Regions from separate parts of the Streptomyces sp. NPDC034043 genome, predicted to be linked through region 1. Evidence: predicted binding sites of a transcription regulator. Region 1 holds the regulator's gene; the other holds the start of a gene.

Evidence for each region. Region 1 encodes HspR, which represses chaperone genes until heat shock. Its sites were predicted from a motif close to TTGAGNNNNNNNNNCTCAA; they were not measured.
Region 2: a site for HspR is predicted at 1,650-1,668, ahead of lon (endopeptidase La). Genes of this name have one in related genera too.

The regions. Positions count from the first base shown of each region.
Region 1 is NZ_JBVISF010000003.1:163,713-174,259, reverse strand. Features, by position in the region: gene ACZ51S_RS09205 (Yip1 family protein) at 1-133, opposite strand, end outside; gene ACZ51S_RS09200 (heterodisulfide reductase-related iron-sulfur binding cluster) at 413-3,253, opposite strand; gene ACZ51S_RS09195 (sugar transferase) at 3,364-3,921, opposite strand; gene dnaK (molecular chaperone DnaK) at 4,143-5,987, shown strand; gene grpE (nucleotide exchange factor GrpE) at 5,987-6,649, shown strand; gene dnaJ (molecular chaperone DnaJ) at 6,689-7,864, shown strand; gene ACZ51S_RS09175 (heat shock protein transcriptional repressor HspR) at 7,866-8,330, shown strand; gene ACZ51S_RS09170 (helix-turn-helix transcriptional regulator) at 8,436-9,470, opposite strand; gene ACZ51S_RS09165 (Rieske (2Fe-2S) protein) at 9,753-10,067, shown strand; gene ACZ51S_RS09160 (pyridoxamine 5'-phosphate oxidase family protein) at 10,255-10,547, opposite strand, start outside.
Region 2 is NZ_JBVISF010000011.1:238,812-249,358, reverse strand. Features, by position in the region: gene ACZ51S_RS25595 (sulfurtransferase) at 1-746, shown strand, start outside; gene ACZ51S_RS25590 (DUF4097 family beta strand repeat-containing protein) at 828-1,577, shown strand; gene lon (endopeptidase La) at 1,691-4,087, shown strand; gene ACZ51S_RS25580 (MarR family winged helix-turn-helix transcriptional regulator) at 4,221-4,661, shown strand; gene ACZ51S_RS25575 (protein phosphatase 2C domain-containing protein) at 4,676-5,449, opposite strand; gene ACZ51S_RS25570 (sensor histidine kinase) at 5,829-8,984, shown strand; gene ACZ51S_RS25565 (roadblock/LC7 domain-containing protein) at 8,981-9,457, shown strand; gene ACZ51S_RS25560 (DUF742 domain-containing protein) at 9,454-9,837, shown strand; gene ACZ51S_RS25555 (GTP-binding protein) at 9,818-10,471, shown strand.

The DNA of each region.
Region 1 (10,547 bases):
GCGGGTAGGGCTGATGGCCGTACGGCGTCTGCGGCGCTTGCTGCTGACCGTACGGCTGCTGCCGCGGGGTGTGCGGGGGTTGCTGCGGGGGGTGGTTGTCGTCCCTGCCGCGTCCGATCCTGAATCCAGCCACGTGATCGAAAGTACCTGCTCCGCCGGGCGGCCGTGGCCGGGCCACCGGAACCGGCGGCCTTTGCGGCTGACCTGTGACATCCCCTAGGGGGAGTGGGGGGAGGGGGATTTGGGCTGTTGTGTGGGCTTGTGGGGCGGTTCGGCGCGCGGCCGACGGAAGGCGTACGTATCGGGGCCGTGGATCGAACCGGCCCCTGCCCCTCCCGGAATCGCGGAACGGCCGGTCCCCCGTACGTACGGGGAACCGGCCGTCTCGCTCGCTGTCCTGGCGGGCCTGCGGTTACTTGGCCGCCTCGGACTTCGTCCCGCCCTTGTCCTCGGCCTCGGGAGCCTCCGGAGCCTCGGCGGCCTCGGCCTCGGCCTCGGCCTCGGCGTCGGCCTTGGGCTCCGTCTTCGCCTCGGTGTCGGCTTCCGGCTTCGCCGGAGCTGCCTCGGGCTCGGCGGCCTCGGCGTCGGTGTCGGCCTTCGGCTCGGCCTCGGAGGCCTCGGCCTTCGGCTCGGCCTCGGCCTTGGGCTCGGCCTTCGGTTCGGCCTCGGCCTCCACCGGAGCGGCCTTGGGCTCGGTCTCGGCCTCGGCCGGAGCGGCCTTGGGCTCGGTCTCGGCCTCGGCCGGAGCGGCCTCCTCCTCGGCAGCGGCCTCGGCCTCGGCCGGAGCGGCCTCCTCCTCGGCAGCGGCCTCGGCCTCGGCCGGAGCGGCCTCCTCCTCGGCAGCGGCCTTGGCAGCCGCCTCGGCCTCGGCCTTCGCCTTGGCTTCCGCCTCTTCCTTGGCCTTCGCCTCGGCAGCGGCGGCCTCCGCCTTCGCCTTGGCCTCCGCTTCCGCCTTGGCCTTCGCCTCGGCCTCCGCAGCGGCCTCGGCAGCGGCCTCGGCCTCCGCGGCGGCGGCCGCCTCGGCCAGCTCCTCCTCCGTCGGCTCCGGTGCCTTCACCGACTCCAGCAGCAGCTGCGCCACGTCCACGACCTGGACGGATTCCTTCGCCTGGCCGTCGTTCTTCTTGCCGTTCACCGAGTCGGTCAGCATCACCAGGCAGAACGGGCACGCCGTCGACACGATGTCGGGGTTCAGGGACAGGGCCTCGTCGACGCGCTCGTTGTTGATGCGCTTGCCGATCCGCTCCTCCATCCACATCCGCGCGCCGCCGGCGCCGCAGCAGAAGCCCCGCTCCTTGTGGCGGTGCATCTCCTGCTGCCGCAGCCCCGGCACGGCCGACATGATCTCGCGCGGCGGCGTGTAGACCTTGTTGTGCCGGCCCAGGTAGCAGGGGTCGTGGTACGTGATCAGGCCGTCGACCGGCGTCACCGGCGTCAGCCGGCCCTCGTCGATCAGGTGCTGGAGCAGCTGCGTGTGGTGGATGACCTCGTACTCGCCGCCCAGCTGCGGGTACTCGTTCGCGATGGTGTTGAAGCAGTGCGGGCAGGTGGAGACGATCCGCTTCGCCGACTTCGGCTTCTTCGTCGACGGGTCGTCGTCGTCCTCGCCGAAGGCCATGTTCAGCATGGCCACGTTCTCCTGGCCCAGCTGCTGGAACAGCGGCTCGTTGCCCAGTCGGCGCGGCGAGTCACCGGTGCACTTCTCGTCGCCGCCCATGATCGCGAACTTGACGCCCGCGATGTTCAGCAGCTCCGCGAAGGCCTTCGTCGTCTTCTTCGCCCGGTCCTCCAGGGCGCCGGCGCAGCCGACCCAGTACAGGTAGTCGAACTCCGAGAGGTCCTCCGCGTCCTTCCCGATGATCGGGACCTCGAAGTCGACCTCCTTCGTCCACTCCACGCGCTGCTTCTTGGCCAGGCCCCAGGGGTTGCCCTTCTTCTCCAGGTTCTTGAGCATCGTGCCCGCCTCCGACGGGAACGCGCTCTCGATCATCACCTGGTAGCGGCGCATGTCGACGATGTGGTCGATGTGCTCGATGTCGACCGGGCACTGCTCCACACACGCACCGCAGGTCGTGCAGGACCACAGCACGTCCGGGTCGATGACGCCGTTCTCCTCGGCGGTGCCGATCAGCGGGCGTTCGGCCTCGGCCAGGGCCGAGGCGGGGACGCCGGCGAGCTGCTCCGCCGTGGCCTTCTCGTTGCCCTCCATGTCCTTGCCGCCGCCCGCGAGCAGGTACGGGGCCTTCGCGTGCGCGTGGTCGCGCAGCGACATGATGAGGAGCTTCGGGGACAGCGGCTTGCCGGTGTTCCAGGCGGGGCACTGCGACTGGCAGCGGCCGCACTCGGTGCAGGTGGAGAAGTCGAGGATGCCCTTCCAGGAGAACTGCTCGACCTGGGAGACGCCGAAGACGTCGTCCTCGCCGGGCTCCTCGAAGTCGATCTCCTTGCCGCCCGAGGTCATCGGCTGGAGGGCGCCGAGCGCCGTCGAACCGTCGGCGTTGCGCTTGAACCAGATGTTCGGGAAGCCGAGGAAGCGGTGCCAGGCCACACCCATGTTGGTGTTCAGGGAGACGGTGATCATCCAGATGAACGAGACGCTGATCTTCACCATGGCGGTGAGGTAGATGGCGTTCTGGAGGCCTCCGTACGAGAGCCCCTTGAAGGCCAGGACCAGCGGGTAGGAGGCGAAGTACGCCGGCTCGTACGACTCGACGCCGTGGATCGCGCCCTCGAGGCCGCGCAGGGCGAGGATCGCGAGGCCGATGGTGAGGATGACGTACTCGACGAAGTACGCCTGCCAGGCCTTCGAGCCGGCGAAGCGCGACTTGCGACCGGCCCGCGAGGGAAGGTTGAGCAGGCGGATCACCATCAGGACGACGATGCCGACGACCGTCATCACGCCGATGAACTCGGTGTAGAGCTCGAAGGGCAGGAAGTCGCCGACGATCGGCAGCAGCCAGTCCGCCTGGAAGAGCTGGCCGAAGGCCTGCACCAGGGTGGGCGGCAGCGTCAGGAAGCCGATCGCGACGAACCAGTGCGCGAAGCCGACGATGCCCCACCGGTTCATCCGGGTGTGGCCGAGGAACTCCCTGACCAGGGTGATCGTTCGGTCCTTCGGGCGGTCCGTGCGGCTGCCCGCCGGTACGGGTTGGCCGAGCTTCACGAACCGGTAGATCTGCGCCACGGCTCGGGCGATCAGCGCGACGCCGACCACGGTCAGGACCAGCGACACGATGATCGCGGCGAGTTGCATGGGAGGGCTCCTCGGGCGGGACTTACTAAGCGGTAACTTATTGAGTCAAGGCTTGAGGTTACCCAGTTCCCGCGCCGCACTGTAGGTGAGCGTGCGGTGATCTGTGTCGCTCAGGCTTGCCTCTGTCGGTAGGCCGCCCGAGGGGTCTTCGCGAGGATCGCGAGATCCATCCCCAGCCAATGGCTCTCCACATAGTGCCGGTCCAGCAGCACCATCTCCTCCCAGGGTAGGTCGGAGCGGGCGCTGACCTGCCACAATCCGGTCATTCCGGGGCGTACGAGCAGCCGTTCGGGGTGGTCGGTACGCGGCTCCGGGCGCGGCCCGACCAGCGACATCTCCCCGCGCGCCACGTTGAGCAGCCGCGGCAGCCCCTCCAGCGCGCACCGCCGCACCAGCGCGCCCGTCCGCCCCGCGCCCTCGGTGCGCAGCCGCCAGGCGCCGAACGGCCGCCCGCCGAGCCCGAGCGCGGGTTCGCGTACGAGGACCGGTGCGCGGGAGACCGCGTACAGGGCGGCGGCCGCCGCCAGCAGCGGGGCGGCGCACACCGCCAGCAGCAGCGCGGCCCCGATCAGGTCACAGACCCGCTTGGCCGGCGGCCGGGCCGGCCACCGCGGCCGGAGCCCCAGGCGCAGCCCGGGCCGGGCGGGGAGGGGGAGGAGCGAAGGCATGCCAGCACGCTGCCGGACGCCCGCCGCGGCCCGGGCGCGCCGCGCGGCGCGCCCGGGGCCTGGAACCCGTTCGGACGTGCCCCGCGGAGGCCCGCCCCGGGGCGGGTGTGAGTGTAGGGGGAGCCTAAAGGTTGAGCCCCCTCGGCTCACCTCTGTTGACGCTCGCCGAGCCTTGGGGCATCCTTGAGTCTGTTCCACTCAAGTCAGCTGGAGGAATCGAAATGGCACGTGCGGTCGGCATCGACCTGGGCACCACTAACTCCGTCGTCAGCGTTCTCGAAGGCGGCGAGCCCACCGTCATCACCAACGCCGAGGGTGCCAGGACCACGCCGTCCGTCGTCGCCTTCGCCAAGAACGGCGAAGTCCTCGTCGGCGAGGTGGCCAAGCGCCAGGCGGTCACGAACGTGGACCGGACCATCCGCTCCGTCAAGCGCCACATGGGCACTGACTGGAAGATCAACCTGGATGGCAAGGACTTCAACCCGCAGCAGATGAGCGCCTTCATCCTGCAGAAGCTGAAGCGCGACGCCGAGGCGTACCTGGGCGAGAAGGTCACGGACGCGGTCATCACCGTCCCGGCGTACTTCAACGACTCCGAGCGCCAGGCGACGAAGGAGGCCGGCGAGATCGCCGGTCTGAACGTCCTGCGCATCGTGAACGAGCCGACGGCCGCCGCCCTGGCCTACGGTCTCGACAAGGACGACCAGACCATTCTCGTCTTCGACCTCGGTGGCGGCACCTTCGACGTGTCGCTCCTGGAGATCGGCGACGGTGTCGTCGAGGTCAAGGCCACCAACGGTGACAACCACCTCGGTGGTGACGACTGGGACCAGCGCGTCGTCGACTACCTGGTGAAGCAGTTCCAGAACGGCCACGGCGTCGACCTGTCCAAGGACAAGATGGCGCTCCAGCGTCTGCGCGAGGCCGCCGAGAAGGCGAAGATCGAGCTGTCCTCCTCCACGGAGACCTCGATCAACCTGCCCTACATCACGGCTTCCGCCGAGGGCCCGCTGCACCTGGACGAGAAGCTCACGCGCTCGCAGTTCCAGCAGCTCACCGCGGACCTGCTCGACCGCTGCAAGACCCCGTTCCACAACGTCATCAAGGACGCCGGCATCCAGCTGTCCGAGATCGACCACGTGGTCCTGGTCGGCGGCTCCACCCGCATGCCGGCCGTCGCCGAGCTCGTCAAGGAGCTCACCGGCGGTCAGGACGCCAACAAGGGCGTCAACCCGGACGAGGTCGTCGCCATCGGCGCCACCCTCCAGGCCGGTGTGCTCAAGGGTGAGGTCAAGGACGTCCTGCTCCTCGACGTGACCCCGCTGTCCCTCGGCATCGAGACCAAGGGCGGCATCATGACCAAGCTCATCGAGCGCAACACCACGATCCCGACCAAGCGGTCGGAGATCTTCACGACGGCCGAGGACAACCAGCCGTCGGTGCAAATCCAGGTCTACCAGGGTGAGCGCGAGATCGCGGCGTACAACAAGAAGCTCGGCATGTTCGAGCTGACGGGCCTGCCGCCGGCCCCGCGCGGCGTCCCGCAGATCGAGGTCTCCTTCGACATCGACGCCAACGGCATCATGCACGTCACGGCCAAGGACCTCGGCACGGGCAAGGAGCAGAAGATGACCGTCACCGGCGGCTCCTCGCTCGGCAAGGACGAGGTCGACCGCATGCGCCAGGAGGCGGAGCAGTACGCGGAGGAGGACCTGCGCCGCAAGGAGGCCGCCGAGTCCCGCAACCAGGGCGAGCAGCTCGTCTACCAGACGGAGAAGTTCGTCAAGGACAACGAGGACAAGGTCCCGGCCGACGTCAAGGCCGAGGTCGAGGCCGCCGTCACCGAGCTGAAGGAAAAGCTCAAGGGCGAGGACACCGCCGAGATCCGCACCGCGACCGAGAAGCTCGCCGCGGTCAGCCAGAAGCTCGGCCAGGCCATCTACGCCGACGCCCAGGCCGCCCAGGCCGCCGGTGACGCGGGCCAGGCCGGCGCGGCGGACGCCGCCGACGACGTGGTCGACGCCGAGATCGTCGACGACGAGAAGCCGAAGGGCGGCGCTGCCTGATGTCGGAGGAGACCCCGGGTTTCGACAAGGAGCCTGAAGTCCCCACCGGCGCCGGCGCTGACGACGCGGAGCCGAAGGCCGCCGACTCCTCCACGGAGGGCGAGGCGGCCCCGGCCGGGGACAAGGCCCAGGACGTGGCGCTGCTGGCGCAGCTGGACCAGGCCCGTACCGCGCTCGGCGAGCGCACCGCGGACCTCCAGCGGCTCCAGGCCGAGTACCAGAACTACCGCCGCCGCGTGGAGCGGGACCGGGTCGCCGTCAAGGAGATCGCGGTCGCGAGTCTGCTGACGGAGCTCCTCCCGACCCTGGACGACATCGGCCGGGCGCGGGAGCACGGCGAACTGGTCGGCGGCTTCAAGTCGGTGGCCGAGTCGCTGGAGACCGCCGCCGCCAAGATGGGGCTGCAGCAGTTCGGCAAGGAGGGCGAGCCCTTCGACCCGACGATCCACGAGGCCCTCATGCACTCGTACGCGCCGGACGTCACGGAGACGACCTGCGTGGCGATCCTGCAGCCGGGGTACCGGATCGGCGAGCGCACGATCCGCCCCGCGCGGGTCGCGGTGGCCGAGCCCCAGCCGGGCGCGGCTCCCGCCGCGAAGTCCGAGTCCGGTGACGGCGACACGCCGTCCGACAAGGACACGGATGCCCCCGACGAGGGCTGACGCACACCATGTAGGGATCCGAGAGGAGGGACACCCGGGATGAGCACGAAGGACTTCGTCGAGAAGGACTACTACAAGGTCCTCGGTGTCCCGAAGGACGCCACCGAGGCCGAGATCAAGAAGGCGTACCGGAAGCTCGCCCGCGAGTTCCACCCGGACGCCAACAAGGGCGACGCCTCGGCCGAGGAGCGCTTCAAGGAGATCTCCGAGGCTAACGACATCCTCGGCGACGCCAAGAAGCGCAAGGAGTACGACGAGGCCCGCGCGCTGTTCGGGAACGGCGGCTTCCGCCCCGGCCCGGGCGGCGGCGGCTCGTTCAACTTCGACCTGGGCGACCTGTTCGGCGGTACGCAGCAGGGCGGCCAGGGCGGCTTCGGCGGCGGCCTGGGCGACGTCTTCGGCGGCCTGTTCGGCCGCGGCGCCGGCACCGGTGCGGGCCCCCGCACCCAGCCGCGCCGCGGTCAGGACATCGAGTCGGAGGTCACCCTCTCCTTCACGGAGGCCGTGGACGGCGCGACCGTCCCGCTGCGGATGTCCTCGCAGGCCCCCTGCAAGGCCTGCTCCGGCACCGGCGACCAGAACGGCACCCCCCGGGTGTGCCCGACCTGCGTCGGCACCGGCCAGGTCTCCCGGGGCAGCGGCGGCGGCTTTTCGCTGACCGACCCCTGCGCGGACTGCAAGGGCCGCGGCCTGATCGCGGAGACCCCCTGCGAGGTGTGCAAGGGCAGCGGGCGCGCCCGCAGCTCCCGCACCATGCAGGTCCGGATCCCGGCGGGCGTCTCCGACGGCCAGCGGATCCGGCTGCGCGGCAAGGGCGCGCCGGGCGAGCGGGGCGGCCCGGCGGGCGACCTGTACGTGGTGGTGCACGTCGGCACGCACCCGGTGTTCGGCCGCAAGGGCGACAACCTCACCGTGACGGTCCCGGTGACCTTCGCGGAGGCCGCTCTGGGCGCCGACATCAAGGTGCCGACCCTGGGCGGCCCCCCGGTCACCCTGAAGCTCCCCCCGGGCACCCCCGGCGGCCGCACCATGCGGGCCCGCGGCAAGGGCGCGGTCCGCAAGGACGGCACCCGCGGCGACCTGCTCGTCACGGTGGAGGTCGCGGTTCCGGCGGAGCTGTCGGACAAGGCCCGCGAGGCCCTGGAGACGTACCGGGACGCGACCGGGTCCGAGGACCCGCGCGCCCTCCTGTTCGAGTCCGCGAAGGGAGCATGACATGGACGGCCGCCGACGACAGCCCCGCTTCGGCGAGGGGGCGTACCAGCTCACCGACGAGACCCCGGTCTACGTGATCTCGGTGGCCGCCCAGCTCTCGGGCCTGCATCCGCAGACCCTGCGCCAGTACGACCGCCTCGGCCTGGTCTCCCCGGACCGTACGGCCGGCCGCGGCCGGCGGTATTCGGCCAGGGACATCGAGCTGCTCCGCACGGTGCAGCAGCTGTCCCAGGACGAGGGCATCAACCTGGCGGGGATCAAACGGATCATCGAGTTGGAGAACCAGGTGGCCGCGCTCCAGCAGCGCGTCGCCGAGCTGTCCGCCGCCGTGGACGGTGCGGCGGCCGCCCTCCGGGCCCGCGAGGCCCAGGTGCACGCCTCGTACCGCCGCGACCTGGTCCCGTACCAGCCGCCGGTGCCGGGCAACGCACTGGTCGTCTGGCGCCCCAAGCGCACCGGCGACTGACTTCCCCGAGCGCCCTGAAGGCCCCGTCAGCCCCTCCCGTCGCGGAGCGGGCCCCGACGGGGCCTTCGCGCGTCACGGGCGCTCCGAGGGCCCGTACGGCCCGCCTCAGCCCTCGGGGAGCTCCGCCGGGGGGTTGCCGCTGTGCAGGATCCCGGACTGGGCGATGAGGTAGCCCAGCTGGGCCCGGCTGCCGCTGCCCAGGGCGGCGGCCAGCTTCGCGATGTGCGCGCGGCAGGTGCGTACGTTCATTCCCAGCCGGCGGGCGATCGCCTCGTCCACGTGCCCCTCGATCAGCAGCTGGGCGATGGACCGCTGGACTCCCGAGATACCATCCGGGTGGTGCGTGTAGGTGACCTCCTCGCCCAACGGCACGGCTCTGCGCCACAGTTGTTCGAAGACCTTGATGAGGTAGTCCACCAGTCCCGGGTGCCGCAGTTCCAGGGCCACCCGCCGGTCGTCGCTGGCGGGGATGATGGCCACGGTGCGGTCGAAGATCATGAGACGCTCTATCAGCTCCTCCAGTGTGCGGATCTCCACCTTCCCCGTGGAGATCCGGTCCACGTAGGCGAGCGTGCCCTGGCTGTGCCGCACGGTGTGCTGGTAGAGCGTCCGGATGCTCACCCCGCGGTCGATCATCGGCGTGGCCCGCTCCAGGGACTCGCTGAGGACGAAGGTGGGGCGGGCGCCACCCGGCTGGACCGTCAGCGCCTCGGTGTGGCACTCGGCGGTGGCCAGGTCGATGGCGGCGTTGATCTGGTCGAATCCCTCCAGCACCGTGATGGCGTGGGTGTTGGCGGGGCTCTGCGCGCTGATGGTGAGGAACGGCTCGAATGCATCGGTGAGATCTACGGCGGTGCGTCTGCGTTCCTGGATCTCGCGTTCGATCGGATGGAGCCGCTGGGCCAGTGCGATGGACGGCGGAACCGCGCGCAGCTGGTTCGCGTCGTCCGGGTCGGGACGCAGCAGTGCGAATTCGAGCAGGCAGGGGGCGTTTACGGCCTCGCCGCGGGCCACGCGGCCGGTGCTCAGGGCGGCCGCGTACAGTCGCGCCCCCTCGCTGCACATCTCGGTGACGGGGTGGTGATGTGTCGGGTTTATGTCGCTCTTGGGCAAATCTCCACCCCCCAGGGTCCTGAACATGTAAGAACATGATGCATCGTCCCTGTGGCACTGACGTGCCTGAATGAGCCATCGTCTGTCAGTGCGGGGGAGAGGATTCCATCAAGTGAGGACGAAGCCGACCATGTATAAGAGAATGCTTCGCTCGGCGCTTGCCGTTGTTTTCTCCGCCGTCGCGGTCTTTGGAGCAGTCGTCGCCGTCAGCGGTGACGAGGGAAGCGCTCAGGCTGGTGCCAGCTCGTTGGCCGGGACGGCGGCCGAGAGCGATTTCGGCTGGAACAGCACCCCTGCGAAGGCGTCCTGATGACCCCCGACGACCGCGACTTCCGCCGCGAAATGGCTTCCGCCTACCGTTCCGGGTGGCAGTTCATCGACCTCGCCACGGCGATCCCCTACGCCGGCGACTCGCTGATGGTCACCCTTTTCGGCCAGCCGATAGTCGTCGTGCGCGAGGAGGACGAGGACGTCCGTGCCTACCGCTGCCTGCGCCGCCCCCGGGGCGCACCGCAGCCCGTCCGCTGCGAAGTGCGGTACGGCATGGTCTTCGTCAACCTCGACCAGCGTGACCACCAGCTCTTCGAACCCGATATCACCACCGCCACCCCCCGCAGTGCCTGAGGCGATTCCCCCGTCGTTGCAGATCGCTCCAGGTGCTACCCCCACACAACGGCGCCATCGTGGACCTGACCACGATGGCGCCGTTGTGATGTGCGCGTCCAGTGGTTGAACCGGACAATCGCCCGAGGGTCCGTCGGGAAACGCTCGAAGGCTCCCGCCGCCACTGACCGCCGCCCGCCGCCCGCCCTCAGGCCCGGCCCATGGCCCGGTCGAGGGTGATCTCCAGGACCACCCGGTCCGGGTTCGGCGAGGGCATCCGCCCGTACCGCTCCGCGTAGCGCGCCACGGCCTCGGCGACCGACGCCTCGTCCGTGCGGACGACCGCGCGCCCCTCCAGGGTGGCCCAGCGCTTGCCCTCCATCTGGCAGACCGCCGCCCGCGCGCCGCCGCCGGGCGCCGCCAGGACGTTGCGGACCTTCTTGCTGTGCTTGTTGCTGATCACCCGTGCCAGCCCCGCCTCGGGGTCGTAGGTCACGCCCA
Region 2 (10,547 bases), on a different contig from region 1:
GGGCCCACCGCGCCGCCCCCGCGAGGATCCCCGCCGCGCGGCCCTTCGACCTCGACGGCGCCCTCTCCGACCACTCCGCGGCGGCCCCGCACACGATGCCCTCCCCGGCGGCGTTCGCCGAGGCGCTGCGGGGGCTCGGGGTGGACGACTCCGACACGGTGGTGGTCTACGACGGTGCCGGGATCTACTCCAGCGCCCGGGCCTGGTGGATGCTGCGCGCGATGGGCTTCGACCGGGTGGCCGTGCTGGACGGGGGCCTGCCCGCGTGGGCCGCGGCCGGGCTGCCCGTCGAGGCCGCGGCGGCGGCGTACGACGGCCCGCGCGGCTCCTTCACCGCCCGGCCCCGCGCCGGGCTGCTGGTGGACGCCGCAGCCGTCTCGGCCGCCCTCGCCGACCCGGCCGTCGCCGTGCTCGACGCCCGTACCCGGGAGCGCTTCGCCGGCACCGCGCCGGAGCCCCGGCCGGGGCTGCGCGGCGGGCACATGCCGGGCGCGCTGAACCTGCCGTTCGGCGAGCTGCAGGGGCCCGGCGGGCTGATGCGCCCCGCCGGGGAACTGCGTGAGGTCTTCGGGGCGTTGGCGGGGGAGCGGGAGCGGCTGTACTTCAGCTGCGGTTCGGGCGTCACGGCCTGCGTGCTCGCGCTGGGCGCCACCCTCGCCGGGTACGAAGGGCTGGCGGTGTACGACGGCTCGTGGAGCGAGTGGGGCCTGCCCTCGGAGCTGCGGCCGGTGGTGACCGGGCCCTGACCGGGGGTGGGGTTAACCCCACCGCGGCTCCGGATACCTGCACCAGCGCGGGCGGGCCCCCGGCTCGGCAGACTCGGCCGCATGCGCACTTTGACCCGTACCGTCCTCGCCGCCACCGCCGCGGCCCTCCTCCTGTCGGGCTGCTCGTTCGTGGAGGAGGCCAGGCTGAAGACCGCCGACGCGGACACCACCGTCGCCGAGGCGGTCACCGCGGTGGAACTGACGGGCCTTCGGCGGGGTTCCGTCGAGGTCGTGCCGGGCAGCGGCCCCGGGGTGGCCGTCCGCCGGGTCGTGCACTACCGGGGCGACACCGCGCCCGTGCCCGGTCAGCGGGTCTCGGCCGGGGTGCTGCGCTTCACCGACGGCTGCCCGGGCGACGGGGACACCTGCTGGGTCGACTACCGGCTGGAGGTGCCGGCCTCGGTGAAGCTCACGGCCGGCAGCAGCAGCGGTGACATCAGGGTGACGGGCGTGGCCTCCGCCGAGCTGGAATCCTCCTCCGGCGACGTCCGGGCCGAGCGGATCACGGGCCCGCTGAGGATCCGTACCTCCTCCGGGGACCTCAGGGCCGAAGGCCTGTCCGGCTCCGAGTTCGAGTTCCGGTCGGGCTCCGGGGACGCCACCGTCGGCTTCGAGGAGGCGCCGGCCTCGGTGTCCTTCACCACCGGCTCGGGCGACGTGACCCTGCGGACGCCGCAGGCCCCGTACCGGGTGTCGGCCACCACCGGCTCGGGCGAACGGGACGTGTCCCTCGCCGACGCCCCCGACGCCCCCTCCCGCATCACGGTGCGCACCGGCTCCGGCGACATCCGGCTTTCCGCAGCGAGCTGACGGCGCGTCGCGCTCCGGTGTTGTTCGCCCCCGGCGAACGGGTGTTGGGGAACAATGGGCGACGCAGAAGCATTGAGTCGGCATAGCTCAACTTCACTGCCGGAGGGAAGATCATGGCTTCGACGTCCGTAACGCTCACCCTGCCCGTACTGCCGCTCGACGACGAGGTCGTACTGCCCGGGATGGTCGTTCCCCTGGACCTGTCCGACGCCGAGGTGCGCGCAGCCGTCGAGGCGGCGCAGGCGGCGGCCGGGACCGGGAAGCCCCGGGTGCTGCTCGTGCCGCGGGTCGACGGCACGTACGCGGGGATCGGAGTGCTGGGGACCGTCGAACAGGTCGGGCGGCTCTCCGACGGGGATCCCGGGGCGCTGATCCGCGGGCGCGGCCGCGTCCGGATCGGCGCCGGGACCACCGGGCCGGGAGCGGCGCTCTGGGTCGAGGGGGAGACCGTCGAGGAGAAGGTGCCCGACCCGCTGCCCGGGGCCGTCGCCGAGCTCGTCAAGGAGTACAAGGCCCTCGCCACCAGCTGGCTCAAGAAGCGCGGCGCCTGGCAGGTCGTGGACCGGGTGCAGCAGATCGAGGGGGTTTCCGCCCTCGCCGACAACAGCGGGTACTCGCCGTTCCTGACCGTGGCGCAGAAGGTGGAGCTGCTGGAGACCATCGACCCGGTCGCCCGGCTCCGGCTCGCCGTCAAGGCGCTCACCGACCACCTCGCCGAGCAGGACGTCGCCGAGTCCATCGCCAAGGACGTCCAGGACGGCGTCGACAAGCAGCAGCGGGAGTTCCTGCTGCGCCGCCAGCTGGAGGCGGTTCGCAAGGAACTGCGCGAGCTGGGCGGCGACAAGGAGGGCGAGGAGTCCGACGACTACCGGGCCCGCGTCGAGGCCGCCGACCTGCCCGAGAAGGTGCGGGAGGCCGCGCTCAAGGAGGTCGACAAGCTGGAGCGGGCCAGCGACCAGAGCCCGGAGGGCTCCTGGATCCGCACCTGGCTGGACACGGTGCTGGAACTGCCGTGGAACGAGCGCACCGAGGACGAGTACGACATCCAGGGCGCCCGGGCGGTCCTCGACGCCGAGCACGCGGGGCTGGACGACGTGAAGGACCGCATCACCGAATACCTCGCCGTGCGCAAGCGGCGCGGCGAGCGGGGGATGGGTGTCATCGGGGGCCGCCGCGGGGGCGCCGTGCTCGCGCTCGTGGGCCCGCCCGGCGTCGGGAAGACCTCGCTCGGCGAGAGCGTGGCCCACGCCATGGGCCGCAAGTTCGTGCGCGTGGCCCTCGGCGGCGTGCGGGACGAGGCCGAGATCCGCGGCCACCGGCGGACCTACGTCGGCGCCCTGCCCGGCCGTGTCGTGCGGGCCATCAAGGAGGCCGGGTCCATGAACCCGGTCGTGCTCCTCGACGAGATCGACAAGGTCGGCTCCGACTTCCGGGGCGACCCGGCGGCCGCCCTGCTGGAGGTCCTGGACCCCGCGCAGAACCACACCTTCCGGGACCACTACCTGGAGGTCGAGCTGGACCTCAGCGACGTGGTCTTCCTCGCGACCGCCAACGTCCTGGAATCCATTCCCGAGGCCCTCGCCGACCGCATGGAACTGGTCCGCCTCGACGGGTACACCGAGGACGAGAAGATCGTCATCGCCCGCGACCACCTGCTGCCCCGCCAGCTGGAGCGCGCCGGCCTCACCGCCGAGGAAGTGGACCTCCAGGAAGACGCGCTGCGCAAGCTGGCGGGCGAGTACACCCGCGAGGCCGGCGTGCGCACCCTGGAGCGGTCCATCGCCCGCCTCCTGCGCAAGGTCGCCGCCCAGCACGAGCTCGGCGAGCGCGAGTTCCCCTTCGCCATCGGGGCGGGCGAGCTGCGCGGCCTGATCGGCCGGCCGCACCACGTCCCGGAGTCCGCCCAGGACCCCGCGGAGCGGCGTACCGCGGTGCCCGGCGTGGCCACCGGCCTCGCCGTGACCGGGGCCGGGGGCGACGTCCTGTTCGTCGAGGCCTCGCTCGCCGACCCGGAGACCGGCGCCGCCGGGCTGACCCTCACGGGCCAGCTGGGCGACGTCATGAAGGAGTCGGCGCAGATCGCCCTCAGCTTCCTGCGCTCGCACGGCGCGGAGCTGGAGCTGCCGGTCGCCGACCTGAAGGACCGGGGCGTGCACATCCACTTCCCGGCGGGCGCCGTCCCCAAGGACGGCCCGAGCGCGGGCATCACCATGACCACCGCGCTGGCCTCGCTGCTGTCCGGCCGCCAGGTGCGCACGGACGTGGCCATGACCGGCGAGGTGTCGCTGACCGGACGGGTGCTCCCGATCGGCGGGGTCAAGCAGAAGCTGCTCGCCGCGCACCGGGCCGGGCTGACCACCGTGATCATCCCCAAGCGGAACGAGGCCGATCTGGACGACGTCCCGAGCGAGGTGCTGGAGGGGCTGGAGGTGCACCCGGTGACGGACGTACGCCAGGTGCTGGAGCTGGCCCTCGCCCCGGCCGTGGTGTCCTTCGGCAAGGCCGCCTGACCGGCCCCGGCCCCTTCTCCGGCAGCCCGGGGGACCCCCACGGCGGGGCCCCGGGCCGCCGGCGCGCACGCTGCGAAATACTGGTCCCGAACAGGGGTGCCACGGTGCGCCCCGCCATCGATGGGAGCGGCACGTGCACGGCAGCGAAGACCAGGAGTTCCTCGCCCTGGAGCGGGAGCTGTCCGTCTTCCTGAGGCGTGCCCGGGCCTCCTCCGGCGAGATGGCCCGCGCCCTGCACCCCGAGCTGGAACCGGCCGCGTACGGTCTGCTGGTCCGGCTGGAGGCGGCCGGCCGCCAGCGGGCCACCGAGCTGGCCGCCTACTTCGGCGTCGGCAAGGCCACCATGAGCCGCCAGCTGCGCGCCCTGGAGGTGCTGGGGCTGGTGGCCCGCGAGCCGGACCCCGCGGACGGCCGCGCCTTCCTCGTCGGCCTCACCGCGGAGGGCCGGGAGCGGTTCCTGCGGGTACGGGGGGCCCGGCGCGAGCGGTACATGCGCAAGCTGGCGGACTGGGACCGGGGCGAGGTCGCGGAGCTGGCGAGACTGCTCAACCAGCTGAACTCCGGCGAGGAGTAGCCCGGCCGGGCGGCTCACAGCTCCGCGTACACCGCCGAGGCGTCGTCGTGCCGCTTGTACCGGGCCGGCGGGCGCAGCGGATCCGACTCCACGGCCCGGACCCGCCCGATCAGCCCCTGCGCGCCCTCCTTGCGCAGCACGTCCAGGCAGGCCGCCCAGTCGCCCTCCCCGAACGTGTCCGTCCAGCGGCTCGCCCCGTCCGTCAGCGCCGCCACCGCCCGCACCTCCGCGCGCGGGGTGCGCCCGGTGACGGCCCGGGCCGCCACCGCCGGGTCCGCGGCCGCCGTGAAGAAGCCCCCCTCGGCGTTGCGCAGCGCGTCGGTCGCCGCCACCGAGCCGCGCACCTCGCCCGGCACCCGGTCCAGCCGGTCGTCGAGCACCGGCGTGACCGCACCGCCGGGTCCGCGGAGGAGGAGCACGGAGTCCGAGAGCACGAGGTGCTCCACGTGCGCCTCGTCCCAGCGGACCATCACCACCGTCGCCTGCGGGGTCCGGACGTGAGAAAGGTCACAGGTGTCGCGGTGTGCGTCGGCGGTGTCGTCGATGGCCCGGGCCAGGACCGCCTCCAGGGGCATGTCCCGCCGCGATCCGGACAGTTCGGTCAATCGGCCGCCGAGCCGGGTGGAGAACCAGGGCACTCCGTGCACGCATCCGTCGTCCCCGCGGGGCGGGGTGACCCCGTCCAGGACGATCACGACGCCCCCTCCCGAAGCGGGCGCCGACGCCGACACCCAGTCCTGATTGGGGTGTTCCGGATTGCCGGGTTCGGAGGCCAGGTCGATGCGCATGCGGGCATTCTGCCCGGCGTTGGCCGGCGGAAGGGGGCAGGTCCGTACCAATGCCGGGAGTGGGGTGCCGGACCGTCCGACGCCCCCGCCCGCCCGCTCCCCGCGACATGTGGGCGCGCATACTGCCAAAGCCCGCCGCGTTCTTTCAACCACCCGTCCACGGCGGGCCCCTGACACCCGGTGCCCGAGTTGGTCGGCCCCTCCTCCGTGATGTTCACTCCTTCGAGTGGCCGGGTGGGCGATGTGCGGCTCTCCTCCCAACACACTGCGAAGGTCTGAGGCGGTACGAGGGGGCAGGGGGCGTTTACTTGTTGACCGGCCGTAACCTCGGCCACACGAGTAGACGAGCACGAGCACACGTACAGGATTGCGAGCACCGGTGCAGAAGAAGCGGTCTCGGAAGAACGGCACCGCCAGCGCCGACGGACCCGCCAAGGCAGGACGGCGCGTACGCGTCCGCAGCAGGCTGGTGGTCGGGGTAGCAGTCGCCGGACTCACCGTCCTCGCGGCAGGCACCCCCGCCGTCGTTTCCGCCACGAGGGAACTGAACGACTCCCAGCGCCTGGTCACCCTGGCGGAACAGACCCGGCACGCCCTCACCCTCGCCCACCTCCTCGGCGACGAGCGCGACGCCGTCGTCGAGTACGCGGCCAAGGGCCGGCCCGGCAACGCCAAGGGCGCCGTCGACGAACGCACCGCGCGCACCGACCGGCAGATCGCCGAACTCAAGCCGGAGGCCGACGCGGAACTCGCCCGCGCCCTCGGCAAGGTCAAGGCCGTCCGCGCCGAAGCCGTCGACGGCAAGGGCACCGCCCTCGCCGCGCACCAGGCCTACGCCGGACTCCTCACCGAACTCCTCGCGCCCGGCGACCGCCTCGCCGAACTCACCCCGCCCCGCGCCGAGGCCGCCCTGGCCGTCACCCGGCCCATGGCCCCCCTCGGCCAGGCCGTCGACCAGGCCTCCGCCACCCGCGGACTGCTGCTCGCCGCCCTGTCCGTCCCCCGCGCCGAGCAGGCCCCGAACTCCGCCGTCGCCGACGAGCTCACCGGCGCCGCCCAGCGCTCCCGGGTCCGCGAACAGGCCGCCCTCGACGACTTCGCGCGCGCCGCCCGGCCCGGCGTACGCCAGACCCTCGCCGCCACCGTCACCGGCCCCGAGGTCAAGGCCGCCGAGGACCACCTCAAGCGGCTCACCGACCGGCCCACCCTGACCCCGGCCGACCGCAGGGCCACCGACACGGGCGCCGTCTCCGCCGCCCTCACCGCCCGCATCGACCGGATGCGCTCGGTGGAGTCCACCCTCGCCGGCGACCGGGCCACGGCCTTCACCACCCTGCGCGACGACGACGTGACCCGGCTGGAGCTGATGGTCGCCGGACTCGGCGTCCTCTTCCTCTTCGTCGTCGGCTTCTCCACCGCCGTCGCCCGCTCCCTCACCCGCCCGCTCTCCGTGCTGCGCCGCGGCGCCGAACGGCTCGCGACCCCCGAGGGCTCGCAGGAGCCGGTCCGCTTCACCGGCCGCAACGACGAGTTCGCCGAGGTCGTGCGCCACCTCAACGCGGTCCGCGAACAGACGGTCGCCCTGCACACCAGGGTCGCCGGGCTCGACGCCGACCGCCGCCGCCTCATCGGCCGCAACGAGGCCCTCGCCGGCGGCCGCGACGCCCTGGAACAGGAACTCAAGCAGCTGCGCGCGGGGCTGGAAGAGCACCGCCGCATCATGTCGACCACCTCCGTCTCGCTCTCCCTGCGCACCCTCGGCCTCGTCGAGCGCCAGCTCGCCGTCATCGAGGAACTGGAGTCCAAGGAAGGCGACCCGGACCGGCTCGCCACCCTCTTCAAGCTGGACCACCTGGCGACGGTCATGCGCCGCCACAACGAGAACCTGCTGGTCCTCGCCGGACAGGAACACGGCCACAGCCAGAGCCTGCCCGTGCCCCTGGTCGACGTCATGCGGGCCGCCGTCAGCGAGATCGAGCGCTACGAGCGCGTCGACCTCGCCGCCATGCCCTCCTACACCCAGATCGCCGGGCACGCCGCCGACGACATCTCGCACGTCCTCGCGGAACTCCTCGAAAACGCCACGACCTTCTCCCCGCCCGACGCCAAGGTGAAGGTGTCCGGCCGGCTGAACGACGCCGGCGACGTGGTCCTGTCCGTCGTGGACGAGGGCATCGGCGTCACCGAGGACCGCCTCGCCTCCCTGAACACCCGCCTGGCCACCCCCGACGCCTACGACGAGGAACCCGAGGCCGAACACGGCCTCGGACTCGGCCTGTACGTCGCCGGACGGCTCGCGGCGCGCCACGGCGTCACCGCCGAGCTGCGCACCGGCCGGCACGGCGGGCTGGAGGCCCTGGTCGTGGTCCCGGCGGCCCTGCTGCCGGACACCCCGCCGGCCTCCCCGGTGCACACCCTGGGCACGCCGGGCGCCCCCGCGTTCCAGCTGCCCGGCGTCATCGCCGAGGCCAACGAGAACACCCTGCCGCCGCGGCTGCGCACGGCCGCGGCCGAGCAGGGCACGGCCGGCGAGGCCGGCCCGGACGGCGAGCCCGCGGCCCAGGCCGGGCCGGTGTCCGTGGACGCGGAGCCCGCCAAGGTGGTCACGCTCGCCGAGGCCTTCGAGGCGGAAGCGGGCGAAGCGGCCGGAGCCGGCCAGGACCCGGCAGGGCAGGAGCCGTCCGGGACCGAGGCCTCCGAGGCCGGAGCCTCCGAGACCCACGAGACCCACGACTCCCACGAGACGCACGAGTCTGACGACTCTCACGAGTCCTACGAGTCCGACACCTTCGACGCCGGTTCGCTGGTGGCCGAGGCCTTCGGGGCCGGGGCCTTCGCCGAAGCCCGGCCCGCGGCGGCGCAGCCGTACCCGGACGCCGGGCTCCCCCCGGCCGACCAGGTCTTCACCGCCGCCGCCCCCGACGCCGGACAGGCCGCCGGCGCCGAGCCCGCCAAGGTGGTCACCCTGGCCGAGGCCTTCGACGAGGAGGCCCCCGCGGCCGAGGCGCCGGGCGGAGCGGGTCCCGAGCAGGAACTGCTCGCGCGGGTCGTGGCCGAAGCAGATGCCGAGGCCTTCGCGGTGGCCGACCCCGGGCACGGGGACGCCGTCGGGGGAGCGGACACCGCGCCCGGTGCACCCGTACAGGACGAAGGACACACCGAGTCGGCGTCCGACGCCGAACGGTCCAGCCACCGGCGGGCCGCCGACGCGGAGGACGGCTTCGTCCCCCGCCAGGGCAGCCACCCCGAGCCCATGGCCGAGCCCGCCACCGAAACCGTCACCGCCAAGGGCCTCCCCAAGCGGACCCCCCGCTCCGTGGCGGCCCCCGGCACCGCACGGCCCGCCGCGGCCCGCCCCGCGCCGCGCCGGGTCGACGCCGAGGAACTGCGCCGCCGGCTCGGCGGGTTCTACCAGGGCGCCCAGGACGGGCGCCGGGTCGTCGCGGCGGAACTCGCCCAGGACCGCCAGGACCCGCAGGACCGGGGGCAGGGGCACACCGACCAGGGGGACAGCGCACAGGAGGCACGCACATGACCGCGCCCAGTACGTACGGACTGAGCACCCAGGCCCGCAACCTGCAGTGGCTGCTGACCGACCTGGTCGAGGAGGTGCCCGGCGTCAACTCCGTGGCCGTCGTGTCCTCGGACGGGCTGCTGCTGCTCTCCTCCGAGCCGACGGCGGAACCCGCCCCCGGCGGCCGGCCCAAGGGCCCCCGCGGCGCCTCCGCCGACCTCGCCACCATCGTGTCCGGGCTCGGCAGCCTCACCACCGGCGCCGCCGCCCTCATGGAGTTCGGCACGGTCAAGCAGACGATGGTCGCCATGGAGAACGGCTCCGTCTTCGTCATGTCCATCAGCGACGGCTCCCTGCTCGGCGTGCACGCCACTCCCGACTGCGACATGAGCGTCGTCGCCTACCACATGGCCCTCTTCGTCGGCCGCGCCGGCCACGTCCTGACCCCCGAAGTCCGCAGTGAGCTGCGCCAGTCGATGGAGAAAAACCCGTGAGGAGTACGGCCTCCGACCGGCTGCCGATACGCGGCGCCGACCGCCGCCCCGCCCGCGTCCGCCCGTACTCCCTCACGGGCGGCCGCACCCGCTTCACGCAGGTGCTGCTGGTGGAGACCTTCGTCGCCACGCTCGACGGCGGCCCGGCCAAGACGCCCGACCGCATGCCCGAGATGCGCGCCATAGTCGAGGTGTGCCGCCGGATGCGCACCATCGCCGAGATATCCGCACTGCTGAAGCTGCCGCTCGGCGTGGTCCGGGTCCTCGTCGGCGACCTCGCCGACCAGGGCCGGATCCGCGTCTACGGCACGGGCCACGGCACCGGCCGGCCCGACCGCGCGCTGCTGGAAAGGGTGCTCAGTGGCCTCCGCCGTCTCTGACTTCGCCTCCGCCGTCGCCGACGCCCCCGGGACGCCCGGCCTCCTGGACGACGAGCCCGTCCAGCCCTGGCAGTACGACCGCTCGCGCGCGCCCGTCGCCGTCAAGGTGCTGGTCGCCGGCGGCTTCGGCGTCGGCAAGACCACCTTCGTGTCCTCCGTCTCCGAGATCACCCCGCTGCGCACCGAAGCGGTGATGACCCAGGCCAGTGTCCCCACCGACGACCTGACCGGGACCCCGGACAAGAACACCACCACCGTCGCGATGGACTTCGGGCGCATCACCCTTGACGACGACCTCGTGCTCTACGTGTACGGAACCCCCGGCCAGGAGCGGTTCTGGTTCATGTGGGACGACCTCGTGCGCGGCGCCATCGGCGGCCTGGTGCTGGCCGACACCCGCCGGCTGCGCGACTGCTTCCCCGCGCTGGACTACTTCGAGACCTGCGGCCTGCCGTACGCGGTCGCCGTCAACCATTTCGAGGGCTCGCGCTCCTACGACGTGGAGGACGTGCGTGAGGCGCTCACCATCCCGCCGCACGTACCCGTCGTGATCATGGACGCGCGGCGCCGGGACACGGTCGTGGAGTCCCTGCTGACCCTGGTGGGCCACGCGCTGGACGCCACTCCCGCATAGGCGGGCGCGGTGCGCGGACGCCGCGCGCGGGCCCGGCACGTGCCGAAGAAACCCTTCCCCCGAATCGAGAACGTGA